Regions from separate parts of the Pseudomonas sp. LS1212 genome, predicted to be linked through region 2. Evidence: predicted binding sites of a transcription regulator. Region 2 holds the regulator's gene; each other region holds the start of a gene.
The links. Region 2 encodes FliA, which starts transcription of late flagellar genes. Its sites were predicted from a motif close to CTAAAGTTTNNNNNNNNNNNGCCGNTAA; they were not measured.
Positions count from the first base shown of each region.

Region 1: the regulator FliA is predicted to act here: its motif matches at 1,971-1,998, upstream of NVV94_RS08840 (methyl-accepting chemotaxis protein).
Region 3: the regulator FliA is predicted to act here: its motif matches at 3,920-3,947, upstream of NVV94_RS22645 (methyl-accepting chemotaxis protein).
Region 4: the regulator FliA is predicted to act here: its motif matches at 1,447-1,474, upstream of NVV94_RS26830 (methyl-accepting chemotaxis protein).

Region 1 is NZ_CP102951.1:1,879,020-1,884,828, reverse strand. It holds gene NVV94_RS08855 (hypothetical protein) at 1-152, shown strand, start outside; gene NVV94_RS08850 (NfeD family protein) at 295-732, shown strand; gene NVV94_RS08845 (SPFH domain-containing protein) at 772-1,626, shown strand; gene NVV94_RS08840 (methyl-accepting chemotaxis protein) at 2,106-3,725, shown strand; gene NVV94_RS08835 (LysR substrate-binding domain-containing protein) at 3,739-4,626, opposite strand; gene NVV94_RS08830 (LysE family translocator) at 4,836-5,453, shown strand; gene NVV94_RS08825 (bacteriocin immunity protein) at 5,547-5,809, opposite strand, start outside.
Region 2 is NZ_CP102951.1:1,670,007-1,675,815, reverse strand. It holds gene NVV94_RS07820 (chemotaxis response regulator protein-glutamate methylesterase) at 1-118, opposite strand, end outside; gene NVV94_RS07815 (chemotaxis protein CheA) at 166-2,367, opposite strand; gene NVV94_RS07810 (protein phosphatase CheZ) at 2,378-3,166, opposite strand; gene NVV94_RS07805 (chemotaxis response regulator CheY) at 3,186-3,560, opposite strand; gene fliA (RNA polymerase sigma factor FliA) at 3,706-4,449, opposite strand; gene fleN (flagellar synthesis regulator FleN) at 4,443-5,276, opposite strand; gene flhF (flagellar biosynthesis protein FlhF) at 5,396-5,809, opposite strand, start outside.
Region 3 is NZ_CP102951.1:4,870,611-4,876,419, reverse strand. It holds gene NVV94_RS22660 (DUF1631 domain-containing protein) at 192-2,393, shown strand; gene ampD (1,6-anhydro-N-acetylmuramyl-L-alanine amidase AmpD) at 2,467-3,030, shown strand; gene ampE (regulatory signaling modulator protein AmpE) at 3,027-3,863, shown strand; gene NVV94_RS22645 (methyl-accepting chemotaxis protein) at 4,030-5,809, shown strand, end outside.
Region 4 is NZ_CP102951.1:2,074,800-2,080,608, reverse strand. It holds partial or broken gene NVV94_RS26835 (chemotaxis protein) at 117-1,358, shown strand; gene NVV94_RS26830 (methyl-accepting chemotaxis protein) at 1,509-2,264, shown strand; gene NVV94_RS09810 (sensor histidine kinase) at 2,305-3,627, opposite strand; gene NVV94_RS09805 (response regulator transcription factor) at 3,624-4,292, opposite strand; gene NVV94_RS09800 (PepSY domain-containing protein) at 4,292-4,600, opposite strand; gene NVV94_RS09795 (PepSY domain-containing protein) at 4,601-4,909, opposite strand; gene queD (6-carboxytetrahydropterin synthase QueD) at 5,140-5,496, shown strand; partial or broken gene NVV94_RS09785 (DUF4432 family protein) at 5,547-5,809, opposite strand, start outside.

The DNA of each region.
Region 1 (5,809 bases), 210 kb from region 2:
CGGGACCGGGAATCCGTGCAGGTGTGATGGACCCTGTTGACATCAAAAATTTCCCTCCCCACCTGAAGCGACTTCTGAATATCAAGATCGTGATATCGGGAATTATTTTGGTCTGGGGAGCTATTGCGTTCACGTTGGTCAAGTTGAGGTAACGTCATGCGCACCCAATTGAGGTTGATAACGGCCCTCGGCCGCGAACCTACTGCAGCGCAGGGCTAACATCGGAATCGGGTGCTTTGAAGCAATGCATCACAGATACTTCGAAACCCTGAGCCCAAAATGAATGGAGCACCAATGGAAATGCAATGGTGGATCTGGCTCGCCCTCGGCTTGGCCCTGGTCGTGTCAGAAATTTTCACAGCAACCTTTTTCGTACTCTGGTTCGGTATTGGAGCAGTGCTTGTTGGCCTGCTCTCCTGGACCTGGCCGGTGCTTTCGACCACTGCACAACTACTGGGTTGGGCAGTGCTGTCCTCTCTGATGGCATTTCTCTGGTTCAAGGTCTTCAAACGCCGAACGCCTGACCATCGGTGGACGGCCGATGAGGTCGTTGGCGAGGTCGGATTACTGACGGCCACTGTCGGCAAATTCCAGAAGGGCCGGGTGCGATTCCAAAAACCAATCCTGGGCAGTGAGGAATGGGTTTGTGTTTCCAATTCCGAAATCAGTTCAGGTGAACGGGTACGCATCGTATCCATCGAAGGCAACACTGTACGTGTTGATCACGCTTGATCCGGCAAAGCCGGGCCACTTATAAGGAAGTAAGAACAGATGTCAGGTCTATTTATCGCAAGCGTCTTTGTCCTGTTTGTCATCATCACCATCTGGCAAGGTGTCCGCATCGTTCCCCAAGGACAGGAGTGGATCGTTGAGCGCCTTGGCCGTTACAAGACAACACTCAAACCCGGGCTCAACATCGTAATCCCCTACATGGACGTTGTTGCATACCGATTGCCGACCAAGGACATGATCCTGGATGTGCAACAGCAGGAAATCATCACCCGGGACAACGCCGTGATTCTTGCGAATGCGCTCTGCTTCGCCAAAGTCATCGATCCGCAGAAAGCGGCTTACGGTGTGCAGGACTACGAAATCGCGGTTTCGAGCCTGACCATGACCTCCCTTCGCGCAATCGTGGGCAAAATGGACCTGGACGAAGCCCTTTCGAGTCGCGATCGGATCAAGGCAGAATTGCGTGAGGCCATGTCGGAACAGACCACAGACTGGGGGATCACTGTTCGGTCGGTCGAGATTCAAGACATCAAGCCGTCCGAGTCGATGCAGGGCGCAATGGAACGCCAGGCAGCCGCAGAACGTGAACGCAAGGCAGAAGTGACTCGTGCCGAAGGTGCAAAACAGGCAGCCATCCTTGAAGCCGAGGCTCGGCAAGAGTCTGCCAAGCTGGACGCACAGGCCCAGATCAACCTGGCCGAGGCTTCGGCCAAATCGATCACCATGGTCAAGGACGCAATCGGCAGTGAAACAGGCCCTGCGATGTATCTTCTTGGCGAGCGCTACATAACCGCAATCGAACGACTTGCCGGTAGCCCGAATGCCAAGATGGTCGTTCTTCCGGCAGATATTCAAGAAACCGTTCGCGGGCTCCTTGGCGGTACCAAGGCCTAAATCCGACTCGGTTGTTAAGATCGGCAAATAGGCTACTGGTGACACCGGCGAACGGAGTCGTGTTGGCTACCGACGCTGCCGGAATTTATTCCAGCAGCGTGACCGGTGGGCTGCGGTGAAAGCATCAAGACCGTGTTGCCTGCATCGCGGGCAAGCCCGCTCCTACATCGGGGCCGCTTCGAGAAGCATGGGCAGTGAAACAGATTGGCCAATAGGGATGAACTTCTCCTGCCAGGAATGAGTGCCAGCGGCGATCTCACCACCCGCTGACCAACCATCAATTGTCACACAAATGTGCAGCGCCAAGCCCGAAATACCGATCGTCGCCCTCCCCTCAAAAACCGCTCAAGAACGCCACTTCCCAGCCGATCACATGGGCTGTCTCCGCCCAGCGGTTACCCTGCGCGGCGGCACAGGGATGTGGCGAGTTTTGAAACCTGTTCGGCCGTCGGCCGCATTCCCTTTGGTGAGATTGTCTTATGTCGAAATCCCTGCGATTTCAGATCCTCGCGTTGCTCGGCGGTAGCCTGGCGCTGATACTTGTGATCGCGCTGGCCTGCTTCCATTTCCTTTCCAATAGCGTGCAGGCCTACCGGGGCTTGGTGGAAGGCCCGTTGCAAGCCTCGCAACTTATCGACCAGGCCAACCTGCAATTCAAGGTTCAGGTGCAAGAATGGAAAAACGTATTGTTGCGCGGCAAGAACCCTGCCGATCGAGACAAGTACTGGAATCAGTTCGAGGATCAGGAACAGCGTGTGCAGGACGCACTTGGCCAACTCAGCGCCCTGACTGGCATTGAATCGCAGGTGAAAGAAAAGATCGACCGGCTACGCGACCAGCACCGTAACCTGGGCGTCGCCTACCGCAAGGGACTGGATGCCTTCAACGCATCGGGTGGCGATCCGGTGACCGGCGATAAGGCGGTCCAGGGCGTGGACCGCGCCGCCAGCGAGCAGATGAACGAGCTGGTGACCGGTTTGCGCAAGCAGAGTGAAAGCCAGTCGGCGCTGATCGATAATGCCGCCAAACAAACCATCTTGCTGGGGGCCCTGGTGATACTGGCCTCCGCGTTGCTGGTCGGGGCGCTGGCCCTGTGGAGGGTCAATCGCAACATTGTCGGGCCCATTCGATTGCTCATCGACTACGTCGCGCAAATGAGCGAGGGACATTTTCGTGACCGCGTCAGCGTTGATCGCCAGGATGAACTGGGACGCCTGGCGACGGCAGCTAACACGCTGCGTGATTTTCTTTCTGAAACTTTCACGCGCCTTAAGTCCAGCACCACCCATCTGGACACGGCCGGCAGCGAACTGAAGGCCATCGCTGCGCTGATGGCGCAAGGCACCCGCGAACAGTTCGACCGTACCGACCAGGTGGCGACGGCCATGACTGAAATGTCCGCGACCGCGCTGGAAGTGGCGCGTCACGCGGTGCAGGCGGCAGAGGCTGCCGATGAGGCTGACCGCAGCTCGCAGGAGGGAGGAAAGGTCATGAGCGCAACGATCCACTCCATTACCGCGATGCGCGATGAAATCCGCAACACCGCCGAGGTGATCCGCCGCCTTGAAAGCGACAGCGGCCGCATCGGCAAGGTTCTGGAAGTCATCCGTGGCATTGCCGAGCAAACCAACCTGCTGGCACTCAACGCCGCCATCGAAGCGGCGCGCGCCGGCGATGCCGGACGAGGGTTCGCGGTGGTGGCGGACGAAGTGCGGACCCTGGCACAACGCACTGCAGCCTCCACCGCTGAAATCCACCAGATCATCAATTCAGTGCAGACCGGCGCTGTCGACGCGGCGAACGCCATTGAAAGTGGTCAGTCTCGCAGCCAGCAAAGCGTGGACCAGGTCACCCAGGCAGGCCAGTCGTTGGAGCGCATTACTGCAGCGGTCGAAGCGATTCGCGACATGAATCGGCAGATTGCGACAGCGGCCGAAGAACAAACGTCGGTGGCCGAAGACATCTCGCGCAACCTGACGGAAATCACCGCCATCGCGACCACCAACGAGGGCAACGTGCAGCGTACGCAAGTGGCGAGCGAGGATCTGCACCAGTTGTCTGTCGGCCTGAATGGGGTGATTTCACATATGAGTGCTTGAGCGCTCGGCATCGTCAGCCCTGGCGATTGAGCTGCTCGATACTCAGCATCGCCTGCCTGGCAATCCACTGCTGGAACGTGATGCATTTGGGGCTTTCGTCGAAGGGTCTCGGTGATAACAGGCAATAGCCCGAGCCGTCCTGGACAAAGCCCCAGGGTGCCAGCAACTGGCCCGACTCCCGCTCGTCCTGCACCATAAGAAACGACGCCATGGCAATCCCCAGCCCCGCAGCTGCTGCCTGCACGCACAAGTAGAAGTGCTCGTACTCGGCCTTGAGGGCGTCACGCGCTGACAGATTCTGCAAGCGCAGCCAGTTGTCCCACGCCATGGGCCGCGTCTTGCTGTACAGCAATCGCGCGCCGTCGAGCAGGTCAGCGGGCGGCCGTGCGACGGCTGTGCAGACAGGGCCGATCCACTCGTCACAGATCTTCACGCTGTGCACCGACTCGTCCCAGTGAAAGTCATCACGCCGAATGGCCAAGTCGGCGCCAGACCGGGTGAAATCGATGGGGCCGCCCGCTGCCAGCAACTGGACCTGCAAATGAGGGTGCTTTTGGTGAAAGTCCGGCAGGCGCGGGATCAGCCATTTCATGGCGATGGTCGGCTCGCAGGACAACACCAGCACGTCTTCGCGCGACTCCTGCTGCAACCGGTAAACGGTGCTTTGCAATTGCTCGAACATCGGGCCCGTGACGTTGTAGAGCGTACGCCCGGCGTGGTTGAGAAAAATGGCCCGGTTGCGCCGCTCGAACAGCTCAACCCCCAACGCCTCTTCCAGCAAGCGCACCTGGCGGCTGACGGCGCCGTGGGTCACGTGCAGCAACTCGGCTGCCCGGACAAAGCTCTGGGTTTGCGCTGCGACGTTGAAAAAGCGAAAGGCGGCAAGCGGCGGGAGGCTCATATAGACGATGATTTCTCACAGATTTACGCGACTATAAATCGCTTTTTCACCCGCTAGCAAATCTCCATCATGGCCGCAGCCCGCAGTATCTGTGCGTGGCGATGCTAGAGGTATGTCATCAACAATCTGTGATCAGGCGTAGCGCAAAAATACGCCTGGCATAGCGTCTTAACTGCGGCACGGTTAGCCGTGCCCTGCGGAGCCTATTCATGAACGAACTACTGGCGGTTGCGGCCGTTACCATTCTGGCCGTCATCAGCCCTGGCCCCGACTTTGCCATGGTTACGCGCAACAGTTACGCCTACGGGCGCCGCAGCGGCCTGATGGCTGCATTGGGTATCGCCTGCGGTGTTCAGGTGCATGTGTTTTATACGGTGTTGGGCATTGCCGTGGTCATCACCCACTCACCGCCCCTGTTCATGGCGATGAAATTCCTGGGGGCGGGATACCTGATCTACCTGGGCATCAAATCCCTGATCAACACCACCACCTTGACACTGGGTAGCGCCAACGGTCATGTACCGACTCTGTGGAAGGCGTTTAGTACCGGTTTTCTGACCAACGCGTTGAATCCAAAGACCATGCTCTTTTTGGTCGCCACCTACACCCAAGTGGTCCAGGCCGGCAGCTCGATGGCGGCCAACTTTTCCTATGGGTTGTTCATGTCGTTCTTTCATTGGGTGTGGTTCAGTTTCGTTGCGGTGTTCTTCTCTGCTGAAATACTGCATAGACGCATGCTGGAGAAACAGGGTGTGGTCGACAAAGTCATAGGCACGGCGCTGATTGGCCTGGGCACCTGCTTGGTATTGCCCGGTTTTGGGCATTGAGGAGTCCGGATTTTCGTTGGTATTGCGTTACACTTCTGAACGACTCCGCTACCTATATGAGGCCGGTAGCGGAGTGCTGGGTGTTATTGGACTTTACTCAGGTTGTATGGGCTTGAATCCCGGCTTGCCGTTAGCGGCACGCCACTCCTTGATTTTTGCGAGAATGACTTCTGGAGTTGCTTCTTGCTCTGACGGCGCATAATAAATTAAATCAGAGCCGTCGGGGTGCTCGGTCAGCTGCTCAAAATCAAGCACGGCCTGTATTTGTTCGTCTTCTGTTGTAAATTCTGAATTACAGATTTTTTTGACGAGCAGTAAAAACTCTTTTTCGGTATATTCGGAAAAATTTTTAATGG
Region 2 (5,809 bases):
CTTCCTTGCCGTTGGTCGCGGTACCGACGACCTGGATACTCGGATCGGACGAAAGGATCTCCGAAACGCGGCGGCGGAAAAAACCGGAATCATCCACCACCAGGACCTTGACTGCCATAAACACTCCATTAGGCGACGCGAGCCTTGCGGCCCGCGCCACCGGGGTCAAATACGTCGCGCGGCGTAGCGCTTGAGCATGCTCGGGACGTCGAGAATCAGCGCAATGCGGCCATCACCGGTGATGGTGGCGCCGGACATGCCCGCCGTCCCCTGCAACATCTTGCCCAATGGCTTGATGACCACCTCTTCCTGGCCCACCAGTTGGTCGACGACGAATCCGATCCGCTGCGTGCCCACCGAAAGGATCACCACATGGCCCTCACGTTGCTCTTCATGGGCGGCGGAACTGACCAGCCAGCGCTTGAGGTAGAACAACGGCAGTGCCTTGTCGCGCACGATCACCACTTCCTGGCCGTCGACGACGTTGGTGCGCGACAGGTCCAGATGGAAGATCTCGTTGACGTTGACCAGCGGGAACGCAAACGCCTGATTGCCGAGCATGACCATCAGCGTCGGCATGATCGCCAGCGTCAACGGCACCTTGATGACGATCTTGGACCCCTGCCCCTTGGTCGAGTAGATGTTGATCGAGCCATTGAGCTGGGCGATCTTGGTCTTGACCACATCCATGCCCACGCCACGGCCGGACACGTCGGAGATCTCGGTCTTGGTCGAGAAGCCCGGGGCGAAGATCAGGTTGTAGCAGTCCGATTCGCTTAAGCGATCGGCCGCATCCTTGTCCATCAGGCCTTTTTCCACGGCCTTGGCGCGCAGCACGCTCGGGTCCATGCCCTTGCCGTCGTCGGAGATCGACAAGAGGATATGGTCGCCTTCCTGCTCGGCCGACAACACCACGCGCCCGCCACGGGATTTGCCCGATGCTTCGCGTTCCTCCGGCGTCTCGACACCGTGGTCGACCGCGTTGCGCACCAAGTGCACCAACGGGTCGGCCAGGGCCTCGACCAGGTTCTTGTCCAGGTCGGTTTCTTCGCCGACCAGTTCCAGGTTGATCTCTTTCTTCAACTGCCGGGCAAGGTCGCGTACCAGTCGCGGGAAGCGACCGAAGACTTTCTTGATCGGCTGCATGCGGGTCTTCATCACCGCCGTCTGCAAGTCGGCAGTGACCACATCCAGGTGCGATACCGCCTTGGACATCGCCTCGTCGCCGGTGTTGAGGCCCAACCGCACCAGGCGGTTACGCACCAGCACCAGCTCGCCCACCATGTTCATGATTTCGTCCAGTCGCGCGGTATCGACCCGCACGGTGGTCTCGGCTTCGCTGGCAGCGGGCTTGTCCGGTGCCGGCGAGGCCTGACGGGCCGGCGCCGGAGCCGGGGCCAAGGCCGGTGCAGCAGGCTCGGGCTTCTTCGTAACCGGCCGCTGGGCTATTGCGGTGTCTGCTGCCGGTACCGAGGCAGTCGGTGCGCCGGCAAACTTGCCCTTGCCATGAAGCTCGTCGAGCAGGGCATCGAATTCCTGCTCGCTGATGTGATCGCCGCGAGCCGGGCCTGCGGACGACTCACCGACCGCCACTGCTGGCGTCGCGACAGCCTCGACACTGAAGGCACCCTTGCCATGCAGCTGATCGAGCAGTGCTTCGAATTCATCGTCGGTGATTTCATTGCTGGCTTCGCTGCCGGCAGCCGCAACAGGCGCCTGGCTGGCCACAGGGCTGATCGCATCGGGCGCAAACTGCCCCTTGCCGTGTAACTGATCGAGCAGTGATTCGAATTCGGCGTCGGTAATTTCATCGCTGGCAGGCGCAGCGCAAACCTGAGCCTCGGCCTCGGCCTTGACGGCATTGAGCGAGTCGAGCAGCTGCTCGAATTCATTGTCGGTGATGTCCTCCGCAGCCGGCTCGGCTACGACCTCCGGTGCTGCGGCAACGGCCATCGACGCCGCTGCCTGCTCCTCACCTGCAGGTTCTGCCAGGCGCGCCAGGGCTTCGAGCAACTGCGGCGTGGCCGCGGTGATCCGAGTGCCCTCGCGCACTTCGCCGAACATGCCGTTCACCGCATCCAGCGCCTCGAGCACCACGTCCATCAACTCGGAGTCGACCCGGCGCTCACCTTTGCGCAGGATGTCGAAGACGTTCTCGGCGATGTGGCAGCACTCCACCAGCTCATTGAGCTGGAGGAAGCCGGCGCCCCCTTTTACAGTGTGAAAACCGCGAAAAATTGCATTGAGCAAATCGGCGTCATCCGGGCGGCTTTCAAGCTCGACCAGCTGTTCGGACAATTGCTCAAGAATTTCGCCGGCCTCTACCAGAAAATCCTGAAGGATCTCTTCATCGGCGCCGAAGCTCATTTGGTGCTCCCTAGAACCCTAGACTGGATAGCAGATCGTCGACATCGTCCTGACCGCTTACGACGTCTTCACGCTTATCGGCATGAATCTGCGGACCTTCACCCCGAGTCGGATGTTTTTCTTGATCTTTTTCCGCACGCAGCTGTTCGCGGTCGTGTTCGATACCGGCGAAGCGGTCGACTTGACTGGCCATCAGCACGAGCTTGAGCAGGTTGCTCTCGACTTCGGTCACCAGCTGGGTCACGCGCTTGATAACCTGGCCGGTCAGGTCCTGATAGTCCTGGGCCAGCAAGATGTCCTGCAGGTTCTCGGCAACCGCGCGCGTACCTTGCTCGCTGCGTGTCAGAAAAGCGTCGACACGCTGGGCCAGTTCACGAAACTCCGCCACCGCCACTTCTTTGCGCATGAAGCGCTGCCAATCGGCACCGAGGCCCTTGGCCTCTTCGCTGAGCTCGTTGAGCACCGGGGTACTCTTCTCGACCAGGTCCATGGTGCGGTTGGCCGCACCCTCGGTCAGCCTGACCACGTAGGAAAGACGCTCGGTGGCATCGGTGATCTGTGAAACTTCCTCGGCCTGCGGCATGTGCGGGTCAATCTGGAAACTGACGATCGCGCTATGCAACTCGCGGGTGAGCTTGCCCACTTCCTGGTACAGGCCGCGATCACGGGTCTGGTTCAGCTCATGGATCAGTTGCACCGCGTCGCCGAACTTGCCCTTTTCCAGGCTGCTCACCAACTCGTTGGCATGTTTCTTCAGGGTCGACTCAAAGTCCCCCAAAGACGAAATGTTGTGCTCCATAGCGCCCCCGTGACAGATATCAGCTATTGACGCGCTCGAAGATCTTTTCGATCTTTTCTTTCAGCACTTGTGCGGTGAAGGGCTTGACCACATAGCCGTTCACACCGGCCTGGGCCGCTTCGATGATCTGCTCGCGCTTGGCTTCGGCAGTCACCATCAGCACCGGCAGGTGCTTGAGGCGGTCATCGGCGCGCACCTGGCGCAACAGGTCGATGCCGGACATGCCGGGCATGTTCCAATCGGTGACCAGGAAATCGAAGTTGCCGCTGTGCAGCATCGGCAACGCAGTCACGCCGTCATCGGCCTCGGCCGTGTTGGTAAAACCCAGATCGCGCAACAGGTTCTTGATGATCCGCCGCATCGTCGAGAAATCGTCAACGATGAGGATTTTCATGTTCTTGTCCAATTCGACCTCCAAGCAGTCTTAAACGCGCCCAGCACCTGGGCACGCATTCAATCAAAAGCGGTTATTTACTTCGTGACTGCAGCGCAGTGTGCGCATGCGGTTTGCGCTCGGCCCTGAGCATTTCACACAGCCTTCAACGCGCTCGCCATTCCCCCAAGCGCCCGCGCAGACGCGCGGCACACTGGCTATGCAACTGGCTGACCCGGGACTCGCTGACGCCCAGAACCTCGCCGATTTCCTTGAGGTTCAGTTCCTCGTCGTAATACAGGGCCAGCACCAGGCGTTCGCGTTCCGGCAGGTTGGCAATCGCATCGGCCAGTGCCGCCTGAAAGCGTTCATCCTCAAGATCACGCGAAGGCTCGAGCGACGTATTGGCGCCATCCTCATGCAGCCCTTCATGCTCGCCGTCCTGCAACAGGTCGTCGAAACTGAACAGTCGGCTGCCCAATGTATCGTTCAAGATTGCGTAATAATCATCGAGACTCAATTGGAGTTCGGCCGCAACCTCGTGATCTTTAGCGTCACGTCCGGTTTTAGCTTCGATTGAACGAATTGCGTCACTCACCATGCGGGTGTTGCGATGCACCGAACGTGGTGCCCAGTCGCCCTTGCGGACCTCGTCGAGCATCGCCCCGCGAATGCGGATCCCGGCGTAGGTCTCGAAACTGGCCCCCTTGCTGGAGTCATACTTGGTCGACACCTCGAGCAAACCGATCATCCCGGCCTGGATCAGGTCTTCGACCTGAACGCTGGCCGGCAAACGTGCCAGCAAGTGATAGGCAATGCGTTTGACCAACGGCGCATAGCGTTCGATCAATTCATACTGCGAGTCACGCGAGGCCCTGCTGTACATCCGATAGCCGCTCGCACTCATGATACCGGTCCTGCATGGGTCCGCTGCACGAGGCGCTCGACGAAGAACTCCAGATGCCCGCGCGGGTTGGCCGGCAATGGCCAGGTATCGACCTTCTGCGCAATGGCCTTGAATGCCAGCGCGCACTTGGAACGAGGGAAGGCTTCGTAGACAGCTCGCTGCTTCTGCACGGCCTTGCGTACGCATTCGTCGTAGGGCACCGCGCCCACATACTGCAAGGCGACGTCCAGGAAGCGATCGGTGACCTTGGTCAGCTTGGCGAACAGGTTGCGCCCTTCCTGCGGGCTTTGCGCCATGTTGGCCAGCACCCGGAAACGGTTCATCCCGTAGTCGCGGTTAAGCAGCTTGATCAGTGCATAGGCATCGGTGATCGACGTCGGCTCGTCACAGACCACCAGCAAGACTTCCTGGGCCGCACGGACGAAACTGACCACCGAATCGCCGATGCCGGCAGCCGTGTCGATCACCAGCACATCGAGATTGTCGCCGATGTCGCTGAAAGCCTGGATCAGGCCTGCGTGCTGGGCCTGCGACAAATGCACCATGCTCTGGGTCCCGGACGCCGCCGGCACGATACGAACGCCGCCAGGGCCCTGCAACAGGACATCGCGCAGCTCACAGCGCCCCTCTATGACATCGGCCAGGGTTCGCTTGGGGGTCAACCCCAGCAGGACGTCGACGTTCGCCAGCCCCAGATCGGCGTCCAGCAGCATGACTCGCCGGCCAAGCTCTGCCAGGGCCAGGGACAAGTTCACTGACACGTTAGTCTTGCCGACGCCACCTTTGCCGCCGGTCACCGCGATCACCTGTACGGGATGCATGCTGCCCATGTTCGTTTTTACCTTGTCTTACTTAGACCGAGGCCACATGACTGGCTGCGCTTTCAACACCTTGAAAAATGCACGGCAGACCATCGATGTAGGTAGATTGCAACGTCTTCATATTCACCTCAGCCAACACGCTTGTTCGGGCTGTGGTAGAGATCAGCGAACATATCGGCCATGGCCTCTTCGCTGGGCTCCTCCTGCATTTGCACGCTCACTGCGCGACTGACCAGCTGATGCCTGCGCGGCAGATGCAAATCGTCCGGAATGCGCGGGCCATCGGTTAGATAGGCGACCGGCAATTGGTGACTGATAGCCAGGCTCAGCACTTCGCCGAGGCTGGCGGTTTCGTCCAGTTTAGTCAGGATGCAGCCGGCCAGCCCGCAACGCTTGTAACTGTGATAAGCGGCACTGAGCACCTGCTTCTGACTGGTCGTGGCCAGCACCAGATAGTTCCTGGCCTTGATCCCACGCCCGGCCAGGCTCTCGAGCTGCATGCGCAAGGCCGGATCGCTGGCCTGCAGGCCGGCGGTATCGAT
Region 3 (5,809 bases), 2.5 Mb from region 2:
GTGGCCGGATTATAGGGCAGCTCATCGGCGCGGGCGACCCTCGCGGCCATGAAGGTTTTTCGGCTGCCTTTGGTCAGTTCAATGGAGCTTTTCGGTTTTTTCGAGGTCACAACTCGATGGCCCTGGTTCGAGCGAAGGGAGCGCGAATCGGTTTTGCCTGGAACGATGACCTGGCCCATCAGGAGGCTGCGATGCAAAACGACGCGAAAGTGGTGCCGTTGAAGGTGGCCACTGACCCGGCGCCGAACACGCCTCTCGCCCGCTTGCCTGTGGCGCTGCTGCAGGTGCGCGACATCGCTGTGTTGCAGTTCAGGCAAGGGCTGCAGCTATTGTTCGACAATGCCGACGACACCCTGTTCGAGTTGGCCGACAAAGCCCGCACCAGCGCTGACCAGTCCCTTTTCCTGCAAGCCATGCGCGACTTGCGCCTGGAGCGCAAAAGCATCGAGCGGGGGTTTATTCAGCTCTTCAACGATGCCTTCGTGCGCATTGGCCAAGTCGCTGCGGACGAGCTTGATATACCTCGGCCACCTACCTTCGACCGCCTCACGCTGGTTTCCAATGATGAGCTGGAGCAAACCGTTGCCCTGGATGCCATGGTCGCCAAGGTCCTGGCCCGCGACGGCGTTGCCCTGGGCCAGCTGACTCGCCGTTTCAATGTATTGCTCGGCAAGCCCCTCGATGATCATGACAATCCGCTTGGTCCGGCGCTGCTCTGCGACTGTTTCCTGCGAGCAGGGCGCAGCCATGGGATGGACCTCAAGGTCAAACTGATCGTGCTCAAGCTGTTTGAAAACGCTGTGTTGCGCGAGACCGGGCAACTCTATGGGCAAGCCAACCAGTTGCTTGGCAGCCTCGGCGTGTTGCCCGAGCTGAAGGCCCTGCCGGATCGGCGTGCAGGAGTGCGCAGCGCCAGTCGTTCGCCCCGTCCGGTCAGCGAGGCGGTGGCAGAGCCGTCCAGTACGCAATACGAGGAAGGTGTGCAGGCGGTCTTCACCTCTCTGCGGGCCCTGCTATCGCCCGCACGTGTGGGTTCGAATCCTGGCGCCCCGGCATCGCTGCTGACGAGCCATGACCTGATGCGGTTGCTCACGCACCTGCAACATAGCCTGCCGATCTCCAGTGCCCCTTCGGACTGCGACGTGCGCGGTCAGCTCGAGCAATTGCTGGCACAGTTAGGTACAAGAAGCGGTATGGCTCGCCGTATCGGTGAGGTCGAGGACGACGTGATCACGCTGGTCTCCCTGTTGTTCAAGTTCATTGCCAGTGATCGCAACCTGCCGGATTCGCTCAAGCGCCCGATCAGTCGTCTGCAGATTCCGCTGCTCAAGGTCGCACTGCTGGACAAGAGTTTATTCAGTCGTGGCAATCACCCGGCCAGGCGCCTGCTCAATGAAATGGCCAGCGCCGCTATCGGCCTCGGTGGCCACGAAGAGTATTCGCACGATGGCCTCTGCCTGCGCATCGAACAGATTGCGCAGCGGCTTAACGATGAGTTTGTCGATGACCCATCGATCTTTTCCGAGTTGTTGGCCGATTTTCTCGCGTTCAGCTTCGAGGAGCGTCGCCGCAGCGAACTGCTCGAACAACGCACGCGCGATGGCGAGGAGGGGCGCGCGAAGGCCGAGCAGGCGTTGCTGCGAGTGGAGCACGAACTCAATCGACGTTTGCATGCCCGGATACTGCCACAGCGGGTCATCGGGTTTATCGAGGCGGCCTGGAGCAAGGTGTTGCTGCTTGCCTGGCTCAAGCATGGCGAGGCGTCCGTGCAGTGGCAGCATGGCTTGAGTACCCTGGATGATTTGATCTGGAGTGTCGAACCCCATGCTGACGCCGAATCTCGCTTGCGGCTGCTCGAGGTGGTGCCGGGCCTGTTGAAGTCCCTGCGCGAAGGCTTGGCCGGTTCGGCCTTCGACCCTTTCGCCACCCGTGAGTTTTTCAGCGACCTGGAGGCCCTGCACGTACAGGCCTTCGAGTGCGAAAACGAGGGGGGCGATGCGCCGACCCGGAGTGACAGCGATATCCAGCAGCTGGCAGTGGTCGATGAGATTTCCCTGGGCACGGCCAGGCCGGCAACTTTGGCCTGGCCCCGGGGGCAACTGGCCGACGATGATGCCGCACTGTTACAGGTCGACCTGTTGCGCCCCGGTGTTTGGGTCGAAATCCAGGAAGATGCGGAACACAGCCTGCGCTGCAAGCTGGCGACCCTCATCGAGGCCTCTGGCAAGTACATCTTCGTCAACTGCGCAGGGCTCAAGGTTCTCGAGAAAACCCGCATGGACCTGGCGCTCGAATTTCATCACGGGCAGATCCGGGTGCTCGATGAGGCATTGTTGTTCGACCGGGCGCTGACTGCGGTGGCCAGAAACCTGCGCCAGCACAAGGACTCGTAACACAACCGATGCTGCCCAGCGGGCATGCATCACGGCATACTGGGGTTGTCGATTTAGCGTTCAAGGAACCTGTATGCAGTTGGACTCCGCAAGCGGCTGGTGCCAAGGTGCGCACCATTGTCCCTCACCCAACTTCAATGAGCGCCCAGCGGGTGAAATCTCGCTGCTGGTGATTCACAACATCAGCCTGCCGCCCGCGCAGTTCGCCACGGGCAAGGTCCAGGAGTTCTTCCAGAATCGCCTGGATGTCACTGAACACCCCTATTTTGAGGGGATTGCGCAGCTGCGGGTGTCCGCGCATTTTCTGATCGAACGTGACGGCACGCTGACTCAGTTTGTCTCCTGTCTAGAGAGGGCGTGGCATGCCGGTGTGTCGCGCTTCGACGGGCGCGAGGGCTGCAATGACTTTTCCTTGGGCATCGAACTCGAAGGCACGGACGATCTGCCCTTCACCGACGCTCAGTATCGGGTCTTGCAGGCCCTGACGCGTCAGCTGCAGGCCGCTTATCCGGCCATTACGCTGGGTCGCATTTGCGGTCACAGCGATATTGCCCCGGGTCGCAAGACTGATCCAGGGCCGGAATTCGACTGGGCGCGTTACCGCGCCGGTCTTCAGGACGAAGAGGGCGCACAATGAGTTTTCTGGTGTTGCTGCTGGTGCTGTGGGTGGAGAAGTTCTCGGCCCTGCGCCACCGTATCCAGCATGACGGGTTCTACTTGCGCGAACTGGCCAGGCTTGAACGCAGCCAGCAACTGACAGGGCACCCGTGGTGGGTGCTGCTGGTCATGGTCGTACTGCCGGTCGCCGTGCTGGCGCTGTTGCTGCGTGTTCTGGATCCAGTGGCCTATGGCTTGCTGGCCTTTCCGATTCACCTGGTGGTGGTGATCTACAGTCTGGGCCGGGGAGACTTCAAGGCGGCCCTGGGGCCGTTTCGCGATGCCTGGCGGCGGGGCGATGACCAGGCAGCGATCCATGTCGCCGAACGTGACCTCAAGCTTAACGCCGATAGTGCCGGGGAGTTGTTCGAGCGCGTCCAGGGGCACCTGTTGTGGCAGGCCTACCAGAGCTTCTTTGCGGTGATTTTCTGGTACTTCCTGCTCGGGCCGGCGGCGGCGCTGTGCTATCGGTTCCTGGCGCTGGTGGCCGAAAACGGTCACAACCGGGCCGTGGTGGAGCGCGCCGAGCAACTTCGCCATGCATTCGATTGGCTGCCCGTGCGTCTGCTCGCGGCCAGCTTCGCCCTGGTCGGCAACTTCATGGCCGTCAGCCGGGTGCTGCTGCATGAGTTGCTGAACTGGCATATCAGCGCGGCACGGTTGATCGAGAACGTCGGCCGGGTTGCCGGTGAGGTGTCCGGACCGCTGACCGGCGCCGAAGGTATTGCCAGCCTGGACAGCCTCTGGGAGCTGCTGCTGCGTTCGGCGGTGCTCTGGTACGCCTGTTTTGCCATCTGGACCGTGCTGGGCTGAGGTCATCTCTCAATGACGGGGCTTGCGCAGAGCCCCGGTCTGTCGCTGGCATTAACCTTTAGTTACAAAACCTTATGCCGATATAGGTTATACAGGAGGCAAGCGTTCGCGCCTGTGGCCTTGTGCCATTGCGCATCCATAAAAATAAAATCCGAGGGAACGACTTGTGAAGAGCGTGTTGTATCCGGCCATCGCGCTAATGAATCGCCTGAGCTTCGGCATGAAGTTCAGCCTGATCAGTATCATGTTTTTCCTGCCCATGTCGGTCACCAACTTCTATCTGGTCAGGGATTCATGGCGTGAATTCCAGGGCACCCGGGTCGAACTGCAAAGCCTCGACCTGCTGGGCAGCAGCCTGACATTGCGCCGTGACCTGGAAACCCTGACCAACCTGGTCGACATCAATGTCGTGATCGGGCAATCGGCCAAGGCCGGTGACCTGGAAGCGAAAATCGACGGTCTCGAGCAGAGTATCGCCAGCCACATCCGAGGCCTGAACGCAGTCAGTACCGACGAAGCGCAGATCCAGGCGTTCAATGCCAAGCGCGATGAAATGCTCGCAGCCCTCAAGACGGTACAGGCCGAGACATCCCTGCAAAGTAAAAGCGCCTTGACTGACAAGTTGCTCGGACATGCGCAGGTGTTCAGCAAGATCATCGCCAGCCAGGCGGGCTTGAGCCAGGACAGCGACAGCGTCGTGCGCCAGCTCAGCGAATTGATCACCAGCATCACGCCGCAGGTTACCCAGGCCCTCGGCGATGGCCGGGCAATGGGCTCGTATTCCCTGGGCCAGGGTTTTCTCAACTCCGCCGCCAGCAACCGTTTTGAAGACTTGCAGCAAAAACTGGATAAGCTGCAGGCCGACTATGGTTTGAAACTTCAGGATGCACTGGGCTCCAGTCCTCAGGCGCAAGCGGCACTGGGGGCGCTTGCCGAAAGCAGCCGGGCCACCCTCAAGCAAGGTGCTGAGCTGTTCGAAGACCAGGTTGTCATGGCCGACTCCCTCGATGCACCGTGGCCAGGCTTTTATGAACAGGTCAGCGGCTTGATGGACAAGACCTACCAATTGAACGAGGCCACCTCGGGTTATCTCAATGAGCAGCTGCAGCAACGGCTGGAGCAGAACCGACTGCAAATGGTGCTGCTGGTGGTCGCCCTGGCCCTGGTTTTCCTGCTGATTGTCTATTTGTATGGCGGCTTCTATGCCTCTACCCGAACCACCTTGCGGGATTTGGGCGCGGTCATGGATAAAGTGGCGGCAGGGGACATGACCGTGAGCTTCACCGCCCAGAGTCGAGATGAGCTGGGTGAATTGGGGCAGGTGTTCAACAGCACCGTGCAGCGTATTCATGACTTGATCGAACAGGTCGGAAAGACCGTCGTTGAGGTTGAACGCCAGGCCAGTCAGGTGCATTCGGTCTCGGCCCAGAGCAACCAGGCGGTTTCCGGGCAGCGTAGCCAGATCGAACAGGTCGCCACGGCCATGAACCAGATGTCGGCCACGGCCCTGGAAGTGGCCCGCAGCGCTGCTGCAGCGGTCAACAGCGCCAACAGCGTCAATGAGGAGACCGCCAGCGGGCGTGGCCTGGTCGAGTCGCAGCAGGGCAGCATCGTGCAGCTGGCCGGCGAGATCGATCAGTCGGTGCTGGTGATCAACCAGCTGGCTGCCGACAGTCAGGCGATCAGTCGCGTGTTGGAAGTGATCAAGAGCATCGCCGAACAAACCAACCTGCTGGCGCTCAACGCCGCCATCGAGGCTGCTCGTGCCGGTGAGCAAGGCCGTGGTTTTGCCGTGGTTGCCGATGAAGTACGGACCCTGGCCAAGCGCACCCAACAATCGACCGAGGAAATCGAACAAATGATTTCCCGCCTCCACGGCGGCGTCGGCGCGGCAGTCAAGGCCATGGGCACCAGCCATCAGATGGCTGCGGGCACGGTCAGCCAGT
Region 4 (5,809 bases), 400 kb from region 2:
GTCGGCAGCCAAACAGGCCGCGAAAGTGCATTTAATTGCCCCGCTCGAATAAAGAAAGCCGCCCGTTTACCGATATAGACGACAGCCTTCGTGTTTATCGATCAAGGGACTTCGCCATGTCGCTCAGACAACTTTCCATCCAATGGAAGATCACCCTGCTTGCCGGATTGTGCCTTGCGGGCATCGTCACCCTGCTTGTCGGGCTCTCGCTGTATCGCATGGAGCACAATTCGGAGCTGGTCAAGGCCAGCAGCATGCAAATGCTGACCGGCGCCGCACAGGCCCGCATCGAATCCCAGGGCGAAGTCCAGGCCTTGAGCATCCGCCGCCAGTTCATGGATGCCTATCAGTACGGCAATGGCTTTTCCCGTCAGGTACTGTTTTTGCGCGAACAGGCGGAAAAGCGCTTTCTCGACGCCTTCGACCTGCGCGAGGACCTGACCCGTCAGGTCAAGTCCGCCCTGCAGGCCAACCCGGATTTACTCGGCTTGTCGCTGGTATTCGAGGCCAATGCGCTCGATGGCAAGGATGAGCTGTTCGCCGACCAGCCGGCCGTGGGCAGCAACGAGAAGGGTCGCTTCTCGCTCTACTGGTCGCAACCGACACCCGGCCAGCTGACCTCCATGGCGTTGCCCGAACGCGACCTGGTCGATACCAGCAAAGGCCCCAGCGGCGAGCCCAACAACGCCTGGTTCGTCTGCCCGCGCAGCACCCAGAAAACCTGCGTGATCGAACCCTACTTCTACGAAATCAACGGCCAGAACGTGCTGATGACCAGCATCGTCTTCCCGCTGATCGCCAATGGCAAGGTGATCGCGTCGCTCTCGGTCGACATCAACCTCAACAGCCTGCAGGCCGTCAGCCAGGAGGCCAGCCGCAATCTGTACGAAGGTCGGACCAACGTCAGCATCCTCAGCCCTGCAGGTTTGCTGGCCGGCTACAGCCCCGATGCGAGCAAACTGGCCACGCGCCTGGACCAGATCGACCCCGACAAGGGTGCCGAGCTGATTGGCCTGCTGTCGGACAGCAAAAGGATGCACAGCGTGCACCACGAAGCGCGCCTCAAGGTGCTGGCGTCGTTCGCTCCGATCCCTGGCGGCAAACCCTGGGGTGTACTGCTCGATGTACCGGAGCAAGCCCTGATCGGCCCGGCCGAGGCACTGAAAACCGAACTCGACCAACGCAACACCACCGGCACCTTGATCGAACTGGGACTGGGCCTGCTGGCGGCCGTCATCGGCCTGCTGCTGATCTGGCTGATGGCGCGCAGCGTGACTAAACCGATTCTGGGCGTGGCGCACATGCTGCAGGACATCGCCAGCGGCGAGGGCGACCTCACCCGTCGCCTGCACTATGACAAACGCGACGAGCTGGGCGAATTGGCTGGCTGGTTCAACCGTTTTCTCGACAAGCTGCAGCCGACCATCGCCGAGGTCAAACGCTCGGTTCAGGATGCCCGCAACACCGCCGATCAGTCCGCGGCCATCGCCAGCCAGACCAGCGCCGGCATGGAGCAACAGTATCGCCAGGTCGACCAGGTGGCCACGGCCTCCCACGAAATGAGCGCGACTGCCCAGGACGTCGCCCGCAGCGCCGCGCAGGCCGCCCAGGCTGCACGTGACGCGGACCAGGCAACGCGTCAGGGGCTGGCCGTCATCGACCGCACCACCAGTAGCATCGACCACCTGGCCGCCGACATGAGCACCGCCATGTCCCAGGTCGAAGGCCTGGCCGCGAGCAGCGAGAAAATCGGTTCGGTACTGGAAGTGATTCGTGCGATTGCCGAACAGACCAACCTGCTGGCGCTCAATGCGGCTATCGAAGCCGCCCGCGCCGGTGAAGCCGGGCGTGGCTTTGCGGTAGTCGCCGACGAAGTGCGCAACCTTGCACGCCGCACCCAGGAGTCGGTGGAAGAGACGCGCCAGGTCATCGAACATCTGCAGGAAGGCACCAGGGTCGTGGTCGACGCCATGGGCAACAGCCATCGTCAGGCCAATGGCAGTGTCGAGCAGGTCAGCCAGGCCGTCACCGCCCTGCGCCAGATCGGCGATGCTGTGACGGTCATTACCGACATGAACCTGCAGATTGCCAGTGCTGCCGAAGAGCAGAGCGCCGTGGCCGAAGAGATCAACAACAACGTGGCGACCATCCGCGATGTGACCGAATCGCTGTCCGGCCAGGCCAACGAATCGGCTCGCGTCAGCCAGTCGCTCAACAGTCTGGCCAATCAACAACAAGGGCTGATGGACCAGTTCCGCGTCTGATCACACCCTGCGCTCCTGCCCCGTGCAGGAGCGCAGCACCTCAGTGCCGCGTCCTGGCGGGCAATTCGATACTGACCCGCAACCCGCCCAGCGGGCTGTCCTCAAACGTCATCCGGCCATCCCAGGCCTCGACGATATCGCGCACGATCCCCAGGCCCAGGCCATGGCCGCTGACCTGCTCGTCGAGCCTTGCCCCCCGACCGAGTACCTCCTGACGCGAGGATTCGGGAATGCCCGGGCCGTCGTCATCGATCCACAGCCGATACACCCCTGCTGCCTCGCTGATCGTCAGGCTCACCTGCGCGTCAGCCCATTTGCAGGCGTTATCCAGCAGGTTGCCAAGCATTTCCAACAGGTCTTCGCGATCCCAGGGCAGCATCAATCCCGGTTCGACGGCCTGGCTCAGGCGCAACTCACTGCCGTGAATCATGTTCAGGGTGCCGAGCAGCGCTGGCAACTCGGCATCGCAGTCGAACTGCGCGCCCGGCAAGGCATCGCCGGCCAGGCGTGCGCGGTTCAACTCACGACTGAGGCGCTGCTGAATCTGCTCGAGCTGTTCGCGCAGTTGCTCGCGGACCTGCGGCAGGCCGCGCAACCGATCGCTGGCGGCCAGGCTGAGCAAGACCGCCAGCGGCGTTTTCAGGGCGTGCCCGAGATTACCCAAGGCATTGCGCGAGCGCTTGAGGCTGTCTTCGGTATGGGCCAGCAAATGGTTGATCTGCCCAACCAGTGGTTCCAACTCGACGGGGACTTCGGTGTCCAGTTGCGAGCGCTTTCCTTGCTGCAACTGTGCAATCTGTTCGCGGGTACGTTCCAGCGGGCGCAAGGACCGCTTAACGATGATGCGCTGCAGGATCAGAATGAGGACCAACGCCGCCAGGCCCAGCCCCATGCCGATCTGTTGCATGCGCCGAAAACTGGAGCGAACCGGCGTGTAATCCTGGGCGACGCTGATGGAGATCGCCTGGCCCATACGCCGGTAGTCGGCGCGCAGTACCAGCAGCTGTTGGCCCTCTGGACCCAGCTCAAGATCAGTGTGCAGCCCGGGCGTCTGCGGGCGTGGCAGCTCCAGGTCCCAGAGCGAGCGCGAACGCCAGTTGCCATCGGCAAAGTCGATCCGGAAGTAGTGGCCCGAAAAGGGGCGCTCATAGGCAGGGGAAATGCGCTGCTCGTCCAGTTTCAGCCCGTTGGGCCCACGGACCAGTGCCACCAGGAGGCTCTCGCTTTCGTTGCGCAGGCCGGCTTCGAGATAGCGTTGCAAGCCCACTTCGAACAGCCAGAGGCTCAGTTGAGCCACCCCCAGGCCGATGACGACCAGCACACCGATCAGACCTAGGCTCAATCGAGCCTGGATCGACTTCACTCCAGCGCCCCACTGAACCGGTAGCCCTGTCCGCGCCGGGTTTCGATGACGCTGCGACCCAGCTTGCGCCGCAGATGATTGACATGCACCTCGAGCACATTGGAGTCACGTTCGGTCTCACCGTCGTACAAGTGCTCGGCAAGGTGACTCTTGGAGAGGATCTGGCCGGGGTGCAGCATGAAGTAGCGCAACAGGCGAAATTCCGCCGCCGTCAGCTGAACATCGACCCCGCCTCGACTGACACACTGGCGCCCCTCATCCAGTTGCAGGCCAGCGGCATCCAGCGTTGGCTGGTTGGCCAGACCGCGCGCACGTCGCAGCAGCGACTGAATGCGCAGGTGCAGCTCTTCAGGATGAAAGGGCTTGGTGAGGTAGTCGTCGGCACCAGCCTTGAGCCCTTCGATCCGCTCGACCCAGGAGCCCCGCGCCGTAAGGATCAGCACCGGTGTAGCGAGCCCGCCGCTGCGCCATTGGCTCAACACTTCAAGGCCCGGCAGGCCCGGCAGGCCAAGGTCGAGAATGATCAGGTCATAGGGCTCGCTGCTGCCCTGGTAGACCGCATCGCGGCCATCGGCCAGCCAATCGACCGCGTAACCCTGGCGGTTGAGGCCAGCCTGTAATTCATCCGCCAGCGGGACATTGTCCTCGACCAGTAACAAGCGCATCAGTCATCTTCCTTGTCTTTGAGGACCTGCCCGGTGGCCGCATTGAGTTCGATCTCGCGCACTGTACCGTCGACGGTCAGCAACTCGACTTCATAGACGTAGGTACCGTCTTCCTCTTCCAGTTCGGCCTCCAACAGCTTCGCGCCGGGATAGCGATCCAACGCGTGATGCAGGAGTTGCTCAAGGGGCAGGATGACGCCCTGCTGCCGCAGGCGCAGGGCTTCATCCTGATCCAGGTCACGGGCCATTGCCAGCGAGCAGAATGCCAGCAGGCCAACGATCACCGAATCCCGCGTCTTACCTTTCATTCATTGGTCCTGATGGTCCTTCAGTACAGCGCCGCTGGTGGCATCCAGCTCCAGGTCCCATTCCACGCCCTGGGCGTCACGTAACTCGACCTGGTAAATGTACTTGCCGTATTCCTGCTCAAGTTCGGTTTCATGAATAGTCGAACCCGGGTGCTTGGCCAGTGCCGCTGCATTGAGTTTCTCGAACGACTGGACGGTACCGGCGTCGCGCAACGTCAACGCTTCGTCCGGGCCAAGGTCACGGGCCTGGACAATACCGGCAGTCAAGGCCAAGGCAGCGGCGGCCATCAAGGCAGTCAAAGTTTTCATGGTGAGTCTCCGTTGAGAAGTATCTTGTCTACGGGGCTCAGAGTATCGAACGCAACTTAATTGAAGCTGAAAATGAGCGCTGACATGATAACTGAATATACGGGGCATTCCTTTGAGGCTGGACGTCCGGGGGTAGAGGCTTCAGCCCCTGCTGTAGGGTATTTGGCCCAAGGGGCAGTTTTTTACTGGTAAACTGGCAGTCGGCATTACCTTTCAGAGTCCAAGAAACCGTGGAAATTTTTAAAGAGTTCACTTTTGAAGCAGCGCACCGTCTTCCGCATGTCCCGGCAGGGCATCAGTGCGCTCGCCTGCATGGCCACTCCTTCAAGGCTGCTATTTACATCAGCGGCAAGGTCGACCCGTACACTGGCTGGATTCGCGACTTTTCCGAACTCAAGGCCATCTTCAAGCCCTTCTATGATCAGCTGGACCACAATTATTTGAACGAAATCCCTGGCCTGGAAAACCCGACCAGCGAAAACATCGCCAAGTGGATCTGGGATCAACTCAAGCCGCTGCTACCGGAACTGTCGAAGGTGCGTATCCACGAGACTTGCACCAGTGGCTGTGAGTATTACGGCGAGTGAGTGTGTACAGGGCATAAAAAAACCACCGTTGCCGGTGGTTTTTTTATTCGTCATTCCTTGGTCAGGTCCACCAGCGGTTCTTTGCGCACCTCGGTCGTGCGTCCCGCCTGAATGGTCTTGACCTCCCCCAGCGCCTTGTCGACCGCACCTTTATCGGCCAGCAGGCTGTAGCTGACATGGAACTGACGCTGTTCTCTCGGGCCGATGGTCGGCACCAGATTCAGTGGCCGTTGGTAGCGGCGGTTGTAGGAAAAGCTGGTGCCCGGCTCCAGTCCGGTCACGTAGCCCTGGCCGCGGGTATCGGTGTTTTTCC